4 regions of the Paenibacillus germinis genome follow, and region 3 is predicted to be linked to each of the others. Evidence: riboswitches for the same ligand, from Rfam matches in the RefSeq annotation. Region 3 holds a riboswitch; each other region holds the start of a gene.
The links. A riboswitch is a leader RNA that binds a small molecule or an ion and turns the genes downstream of it on or off. The one in region 3 is predicted to bind cyclic di-AMP.

Region 1 (2,202 bases), on a different contig from region 3:
TGAACTTGATCTCGACGTCAAGATCGATAGTTCCTGCAGTTTCCAAATACACTTTGGAAATTGCATTTGTGTGGTAGCTGTAACGTTTCAGCATACGCTTGCTGCTAATAGCACTATCTCCATCAAGGTGGATTAGGGCAAGGTTGGTAAAGCAGTATTCGTCTTTCTTCGACTTAATGATGAAGAAAATCTTCTCGCCATCCTCATGCATGACATAATCATCTGAATCTACTTTGTCGAAATCACTCGGACTAATTACCTTACCGATATCACTTAAACCTAATGCATCTGCCGCAAACTTCTTGAACAATGGAATCATCCTCTCATTTTGGAAATAAGGATAAGTCGGTATCCAACTCGGGATTTAGAAAAACCGATCCTTAGTGTTACCCTATTATACATTAATGGTAGATTTTACATAAGTAGTTGGATTGCAGTGATTAGAGTGATATGATTCCTGATTATTTCAAGGCTCTTATTCTATTCTCAAATTACAAGTCACAATAGGCGATAGCATTAAAACTTTCCGGACCGATCCGAATTGGCTGCGTGCTGTTAGAACTTACAAACGCGGAATATTGGCTTACAACGAAGACCTTGATGAAACTGCCGGATAAGAGAGTCATAGATCACCGACTAATGCAATACTAAAAAGCAGCTTCTTCGCAGAGGCTGCTTTTTAATTTTGTTTTTCGGCTAGAAACCATCATATAATACTGCTTCTGATGTACTCTCTGAGACAAGGATACGGACCACCAAAAATATGAGCCATGGTTACGATAAATTTATGATGTTCCTCCCAAATTTTCGGGGAAATGCCGACGCGATTGGCTAGTAATTGTTGAACTGCTAATTCACTTTCCGAACTTAGTTGGTTTAGCAAGTCATTGTTTTGTCCGACTGTTTTGCTTATTTCCAATAAAGCCTGTGTTTCGACACCTGATGGCCGATACGCCAAATTCGAAAATTGAATGTCAAACTCCTCCAGCCGTCGCTTTAAGTGAAGAATCTCATCTTGACGTTGTACAGAAGTGTTTGATCTTTTCAATTGAAAAAGCTTCTTCACCTCTTTGGTAACTCTCTTAATAAACATGTCTAATTCCTCCTTTTTTCTCTTGAACGAAAAAAGGAAGCGAGGGAATAGAGTCCTAAAATATAAAGGACACTTTTAATATTTCTATCATTTTCTTTCCACGCTGACGAAGTTAGCTGACGGATTCGGGTTGAAAGCTAACCCTAACACTTAAAAAGTGTACTCACCCCAGAAAACTTGGTTCCCCCGCTTCTTTAATCTAAAGAATTAAGCGTAGTATGATTCATTCTTATTTTATCAATTTACCCCAATACATATCTAGAAACAATAGTAATATTTACTTATATTTTTTATGTCATCAGTCTTGTACCTAGTAACGGAGCATGGATGTCATGTTATTTTATTTCATACCAAATGAGCACTTGATTAACACATCTAGGTAAGCTTACATGACATGTAAATTTTAATTGCTCAATTGCCCAGGATAAGGTAAAACTATACTATTAGACATTTTTAATATAACTGATTGTGAAGGTGGATGAGGTTGTGATTGTTCAAGTGGATAATGAGGTAGTTGCAAGGGAATATGTACATGTCGTTTACGAAACCGTAGTCAAACGTAATCCTTATGAGTATGAGTTCCATCAAGCTGTGAAGGAGATTTTAGAGTCGCTGATCCCGGTTCTCTCAAAGCATCCGAAGTATATGAAATCAGGTATTCTTGAGCGGATCGTGGAACCAGAGCGCTTAATCACTTTCCGCGTGCCATGGGTAGATGACCAAGGGATTACGCAAGTTAATCGTGGTTTTCGTGTTCAATTTAACAGTGCGATTGGGCCGTACAAGGGTGGGTTGCGTTTTCATCCCTCCGTTAACGCTAGCATTATTAAATTTCTTGGATTCGAGCAAACTTTCAAAAACTCCCTTACAGGCCAGCCGATCGGCGGCGGTAAAGGCGGTTCCGATTTCGATCCTAAAGGAAAGTCCGATAATGAAATCATGCGCTTTACTCAAAGTTTCATGACAGAGCTCTATAAATATATGGGTCCGGACACTGATGTTCCGGCAGGAGACATTGGCGTAGGCGCACGCGAAATTGGTTACATGTTCGGTCAGTACAAGAGAATTCGCGGTGCTCACGAGGCTGGTGTACTGACAGGAAAAGGGAT
Region 2 (2,202 bases), on a different contig from region 3:
TCTCAACCATTTACGAACCAAGCCGCCTTGCGCAAGTGTAAAAGATAAAAACACGCCTATCGCATATAGAGGAATGAGTGCATCGGTCTTACCTTTGAAACCAATCAGAAGAATACTGGCCAGCACACCAAGTGTGATAATACCATAATGAAACGAAAGTCGGTCTCCTCGGAAGGAGAACATACGCGGAAAGTTTTTATCCTGTGCCATAATGGATGCTAAGATTGGAAAGCCGTTGAAGCTAGTATTAGCAGCCAAAACCAGAATGAGCATAGTACCAATTTGAGTAGCGTAGTACATCACCCCACGACCAAATGCCTGCTCTGTCACCATCGATAATACAGATGTATGACCATTATGATCAGGTACAATACCATAACCCAAAGCCAACAGCGTTACTCCTCCAAACACGATAGCCAAAAGTGTCCCTAAGGATACTAACGTACGCTTCGCGTTTTTCACAGATGGTGAGCGGAAATGCGGCACGGCATCGGAGATGGCCTCGATCCCTGTCACCGCTGAACACCCGGAGGAAAATGCTTTTAAAAGGACGAATAACGTTAATGAACTCGTCATTGAGCTCGGAGCAAACGCTATGGGATGCGTATTAATGGATCCCGTCAGCATATCGTATGTGCCTTTGCCCACTAGCAGTAAAATACAAAGAATAAAAAAGTACGTTGGAATCGCGAAAATCGTACCTGATTCCGAAGTTCCTCGTAAATTTAGCCAAACCATGATCCACACGAGAACCAAAGTAATCGGAACAATATACGGTACCGCCGATGGAAAAGCTGACGTAATTGCCTGCACGCCGGCAGAGATCGAAACGGCAACGGTAAGTGTATAGTCTATAAGCAGCGAAACCCCAGTCAGCCTTCCCCACACCATACCTAGGTTTTCTTTGGAAACCATATAAGCTCCGCCGCCTTGCGGGTAGGCCTCAATCACTTGTCTATAGCTCAAAACTAGCAGCATAATCAGAGCAATAATAGATATCGCAATGGGCAAAGAGAACGCAAAAGCGGCAATCCCAACAGTCGCGAGTTCCAAAAGAATCTGCTCAGTCCCATAGGAAACCGATGATAAGGCGTCCGAGGAAAGGATTGGAAGTCCCTTCCAAACCGGCAATTTTTCGGATTCCATTTCGCTGGATTTAAGCGGTTTTCCAAACATAATTTTTTTTAATGAGTCGCTTGTCATTCGTGATAGTTCCTCCAATTAAACCTAATATCTGACGTAAACTTGCGTTTTAGGACGCAAAAAAACACAAGGATAGACCTTGTGTTTATACACATGTTCTCCTTCCCACGGTCGCTTACGAGGTTAGCTGTCGGGTTCGGGCCGCGAGAATCTGCCCTAAATGGTGCCACACTTAAGCACCTTTACTCACCCCATGAAACTTTTGGTTCCCCCGCTTTTCTAATAAGAAAATTAAGCGAAATATTCAACTGTAACGTACGAGTTGAATACTACTCTCTTCTTGCGGCATAGTAAAGGATTGAAAAAACTTAAAAATATAACTCCAACCTCTACATTCACTCAATAATTCGCTTACAATCATACGATTCGTTGATTTACTTCCATTCTCTGATTCCATCATGGTTTTTTAAACATTTGGCGAATCGCCCGGGTCGAGCATCACCGGTGGATTCGTCTTTTTTTACGCTTGACAGAAAAATACAACTACTTTAAGATTTAGCTGTATGATAGCTATACAGCTATATAGCTATATAGACATACAGTTATATCGAACTAAAAAAATTTAAAGGGAGGTCACATGTATGACTGTTATTGGAAAGAAGATGTCTATCACAGGGTTAACCATTGTCATGTTAGCAGGAGGGATACTCGCAGGCTGCTCATCGGATGAGAAGAAGGGCAACGCGGGCGGAGACAAGAAAGAGACCGTTACACTAAAAATGATAGAGAGTTTGACCAGCCCTGAAAGAACAACACTTCTTAAAAACATGCTCGGCGAATTTGAGAAGCAAAATCCAACCATTAAAGTAGAGTTAATCTCGCCGCCGCTTCAGAATGCGGATACGAAGATCGCTGCTATGCTAGGTGCGAAAGAAAGTTTGGATGTTCTCGAGGTTCGCGATAATACCGCAAAACAATTTGTAACGAATAAATTTATTGAAGATCTGAAACCGTTTACAACGAAGTGGGAGAATTACAAGACGTTGAACGATAGTGCCA
Region 3 (2,202 bases):
AATGTTCGATAATTTAATCCTTTTTCATCACACGGCTTATTTACAGAACTCTTTTGGCTCCCACATATCTGGATCCCCAGTATGAACTGGCGAGACTATCTATCCTTACACCTCTAGACGTTGTCGCCGAAATGAATTGATCATTTCCCAGATAAATACCAACGTGATTTACACTGCCTGCTGCAAAAAACACAAGATCCCCAACCTTCAAGTCCGTAACCCTGGTTCCTGCTTCATCGTACATTTGGACCGAAGTTCTGGGTAGATCAATGCCTTTAGCTTCGTACAAATAGCGCACAAATCCGGAACAATCAAACCCTCCGGGTGTTGTGCCTCCCCAAACGTATGGCGTCCCCATGAACGTATTTGCTGTTTGTACGATTTGATCAGACACGGATGGTTTAGCTACCGCTGCTACCTTTGGAGCTGGTGCTGGTGGCGGTGCAATCCAGGCTGGCTTGTGCGACTTGCCATCGACATTCACAATCGCGATACGATTCGCTTCATTCCACTCAATCGGAGAACCGAATGTTTCAGTGATGAATCGCAAGGGTACATACGTATTACCTTGATAAAGCGTCGGACTGCTTTCCAGACTAATCTTCTTGCTGTTCACAATCGCTTGCTTCTCGTCGGTTGTCAGTTGAATCGTCTGCTGCTTGTTGATCAACGTGACCACGATGTCGCTTTCTTGCTTCGCCCAGCCTACTTGATAACCCAATTTCTCAGATAGTACTCGCAGTGGAACTTGCAGCGTTCCTGCGTTGTCAATAAATGGCTGTACTTCCGGGAACTGAATCAACTCATCGTTGACCTGGACTTTCACAGTGGATGTAGATGATGCGGCTTGAACCGAGGGAGCGGAAAACAGAGATACTGCCGCACAAACAAGTGCGCATGAACAAATAAAGCTTTTTGTAAAAAGTTTCAAAAATTGTTCCTCCTTGAAGCCTCCGAGGTTAGTTGACGGGTTCGGGAAGAGGTTTCCCTAGCGCGCTCAGTTTATTAAACAGCTGAGCATTCATTCACCCCAAATAAAGAAGTCCCCCGTACCAGAGCTTTTGCTGCTCCGAGATTCGGCATTTTTTGTCTATGTTAGACTAGCATAGTTGGTCTATTAGTTTCAACTTTTGTATAGTGGTAATTGTTTCCACGGGATAGCCTCACGTATTAATTGCTTATCGTTTCAACTTCGGCTGCGAGCACATATTTGATCTTCTTGATTTTGCTGTAGACAGTTGTCGTACGATGTTTGTCTGCTGTGGAAATGACCAACTGAATTTGTTGGTTCTCGTTCAAGTCCTTAATTTTGATATGTTTCACCTTCATGTATTCTTCGCTGATTTGATCGATAAGTGTGGACATGTCCCCTTCAGGACTGAAAATAATATTGATCGCCAAGTCCTTCTCCCTCAGCTTTTGTGGGCCAAGCAGCTTGATAAAAATCGGAAACAGATTGATAGCGAAAATAATAAGAATAACAGCCAAAGTCGCCTCTTGATAAAATCCTGCTCCCGTTGCGATGCCAAGAGCGGAAGCCGCCCATACCAATGCCGCGGTCGTAAGTCCAGAAATAATCTCATTACTTCGTCTTAAAATAACGCCAGCCCCAATAAAGCCTACCCCGCTAATGATTTGAGCCGCTAGCCTCATAGGATCCATATTCGTATATCCAGGGATGGAGTACTTTTGAACGGCTCCTATCGATACAATAGTGATTAAGCAGCTAGCCACCGAAATCACCATACTCGTTTTCATACCCAATGGTTTATGCTTGAGTTGACGGTCAATCCCAATCAACAGACCTAATAACAGCGCCATCCCTAGTTTCTCCAAAACAAGAAGACTCATTTCATGTCCCCATTCCTAAAGATAAAATGAAAGGTAAAGCCCCGGAAACCGGGGCTTCGCATAGAAATTTTTCACTTGGAATCCTGCGTTTGCAACAAATCTTTTAATCTTCCAGGGAAGTCCGTAATAATACCCGAAACCCCAAACCCGGTTAGATGCAGCAGATCATTTACTTCATTTGCTGTATAAGGGTAGACATAAAGCCCGCTCTCAGTCGCCTTCAGCACATCCTCGGCATCCAACATTTGAAAGTAAGGATGAAGCGAGTACACCTCCACATCAAAACTGCGTGCGTATGCGGTAGGATCAAGCAATTTGGATTGATACAAAAGACCGATCTTGGCTTCCGAT
Region 4 (2,202 bases), on a different contig from region 3:
AATCTCTAATGCCCAGAAGTAAATTTAAGGCCGAGAACGCCAACTAGGATCAGAATCATGAACAAGATCCTTGTTAAACTAATGGGTTCATCTAGAAAGAGGGTGCCGATTATAATCGCGCCGACAGCACCAATTCCGGTCCAAGCCGCGTATGCTGTGCCTATAGGGAGAGTTTTTGTTGCTACCGCTAAAAAATAGAAACTTACAATCATCCCTGCGATCGTGACGAGGGAAGGAACTAAACGTGTAAAACCATTCGAAAATTTCAACGAGATCGCCCAAAGTACCTCAAATACACCTGCAATAACGAGATATAACCATGCCATGATGAATCACTCCTCTTAAATTTCTTATACGTACCTATTATGCCGCAAAAAAGGAAAAAGCCTGGAAGTTATATCGCTAAAGCGATATGACTCCCGGGCTTTTTCCCCTCCGTGACCACAGCGTATTCGCTGCGTGTTTCCCCTCGGACCAGTCTGACGATGAACGCCACGGAACCCTAGAAAACAATATGCCGTTATTATAGAACGGCTAACATACGATGTCAAGTTACAAGATTTGCAAATGAATAAAAGCCCTGAAAGCTGCTCTTTCGAGCGGGGCTTGTCCGGGCTTTATTCATGAGTCTTGCAGAGTTTACTTGGATTCAGCAGTTAGTTGATTGTAGATATCATCCCACAGAACTCGTCTGGCTGATACATACCGCTTCGCGTAATAAGATTGGCTAAGTTTGCTTTTCACTATACCTTCATCGGAAGCAGAGTGAATGAATTCACCGTTTCCAAGATAGATACCAACGTGAGAAATGCCATTGCCGCCGCTTGTGTCAAAGAACACAAGATCACCTTTACGAAGATCTTTTTTGTCAACCCAGAAGCCTTCTTTATTTTGAGATGATGAGCTATGAGGAAGATCAATGCCGAATTTGTCGAAAACGTATGAGGTAAAACCAGAGCAATCAAAGCCCTTTGTGGTTGTTCCTGCCGTTCTGTACGGAATTCCGAGCAATCCGTCAACCGTTTCATCCAAAGTGGATTGGGCCGCTGACACGCTTCCTAAACCGATACTCAAAAACAAAACAAGGCTAAAAACAAGAGCAACAATCTTTTTCAACTGCTTGTCTCCTTCCGGTGCCTACGAGGTTAGCTGGAGGGTTCGGTTGAAGGTTCCCTATGATCCCTGTCTTGCAAGATCAATTCACCCGGTGTGGTTCCCCCGTTTCCCCAAGAAATGAGGAATTCGGCATGAAATATTTGGTTTTTTTTGATGCTAGTCCTTGTAATTCGTCATAAACATTTAAAATCCTCCTTTTCTATGAGTCTACTCATTAAAATATGCAAGTTTATTAGGGAAATAAACAAAAAAAAGCCCCTTTTGCAAGGGGGGAGAAGAAAATGTGCTAATTTCAGCTTATTTATATGCACTTAGCCGTTCATTTTGGCAGATAGAAGCTGATATTGGGAAGTTATGGCCCACATTTGGAAGAAAATGTGGAAAAGCGGAAAGAGCTGATAAATGATTAGTGCTACCAGACCTGCCCAAATGTAAGTTGCAGTGACTGTGACCCCTGCCAATAGTCCTGAGGCGATTAGGAGGATAAGTGCAAGCCCGATAATAGGAAGCAAAGAGCGAACGAAAGTGATGACGGTGGATAAAATGCCAAGTTTGGCAGCAATCGCGAACTGCACGTACATAAAAAGAAGATGTAAGAGAAAGCCATAGACGAGCATGCCGAGAAGCCAAGGCAGTAATTGGAGGGCCGCTTGCTCATACGATGTGGTATGTGCGAATTGTTTTTGCGCTTTAGGAAACAGCCATATGAGCGGCAGCAAAGAAAGCGAGATTCGAACGACATATGCGATTAGGAATGGGAGCATAAGCTCCTTTATGCCTCGGAAAAAGCGATAGCCGGCATTTTGCTGGGAATGGGTCAGCGAGTAGTAGACGCCGCTATTCAATATTGGAGTGAGCAGCATGCGAACAACAAGTAGAGCAGCCAGCCACCAAAGGTAGGAATGGCTAAGATCGGTTTTGACAAGTTGGAACTGTCCTTCAGCTAGAAATAGCTGCAGCGCTTGCTTCGGTTGCTCGCCACCAGGATAGCGGTGCATGAGAGGGACGAGAACACCCTGTACAAGCTTATACAGCAGGATGCCCCAGCCCATCTGATACAGGAACAAGACGATCGTGGCGAAAGGT

Region 1: another riboswitch for cyclic di-AMP. It lies ahead of GC102_RS06770 (hypothetical protein); the one in region 3 lies ahead of GC102_RS26910 (C40 family peptidase).
Region 2: another riboswitch for cyclic di-AMP. It lies ahead of kimA (potassium transporter KimA); the one in region 3 lies ahead of GC102_RS26910 (C40 family peptidase).
Region 4: another riboswitch for cyclic di-AMP. It lies ahead of GC102_RS32770 (C40 family peptidase); the one in region 3 lies ahead of GC102_RS26910 (C40 family peptidase).

Annotation. Positions count from the first base shown of each region.
Region 1 covers NZ_WHOC01000028.1:222,882-225,083, reverse strand. Annotated here, with positions in the region: gene GC102_RS06775 (PH domain-containing protein) at 1-310, opposite strand, end outside; gene GC102_RS06770 (hypothetical protein) at 707-1,093, opposite strand; cyclic di-AMP (ydaO/yuaA leader) riboswitch at 1,181-1,317, opposite strand; gene gdhA (NADP-specific glutamate dehydrogenase) at 1,580-2,202, shown strand, end outside.
Region 2 covers NZ_WHOC01000138.1:42,882-45,083, reverse strand. Annotated here, with positions in the region: gene kimA (potassium transporter KimA) at 1-1,203, opposite strand, end outside; cyclic di-AMP (ydaO/yuaA leader) riboswitch at 1,301-1,451, opposite strand; gene GC102_RS25645 (ABC transporter substrate-binding protein) at 1,785-2,202, shown strand, end outside.
Region 3 covers NZ_WHOC01000144.1:62,433-64,634, forward strand. Annotated here, with positions in the region: gene GC102_RS26910 (C40 family peptidase) at 41-931, opposite strand; cyclic di-AMP (ydaO/yuaA leader) riboswitch at 934-1,092, opposite strand; gene GC102_RS26915 (MgtC/SapB family protein) at 1,171-1,851, opposite strand; gene GC102_RS26920 (glycerophosphodiester phosphodiesterase) at 1,923-2,202, opposite strand, start outside.
Region 4 covers NZ_WHOC01000168.1:27,274-29,475, reverse strand. Annotated here, with positions in the region: gene sugE (quaternary ammonium compound efflux SMR transporter SugE) at 6-326, opposite strand; guanidine-I (ykkC/yxkD leader) riboswitch at 415-517, opposite strand; gene GC102_RS32770 (C40 family peptidase) at 640-1,116, opposite strand; cyclic di-AMP (ydaO/yuaA leader) riboswitch at 1,120-1,258, opposite strand; gene GC102_RS32765 (hypothetical protein) at 1,428-2,202, opposite strand, start outside.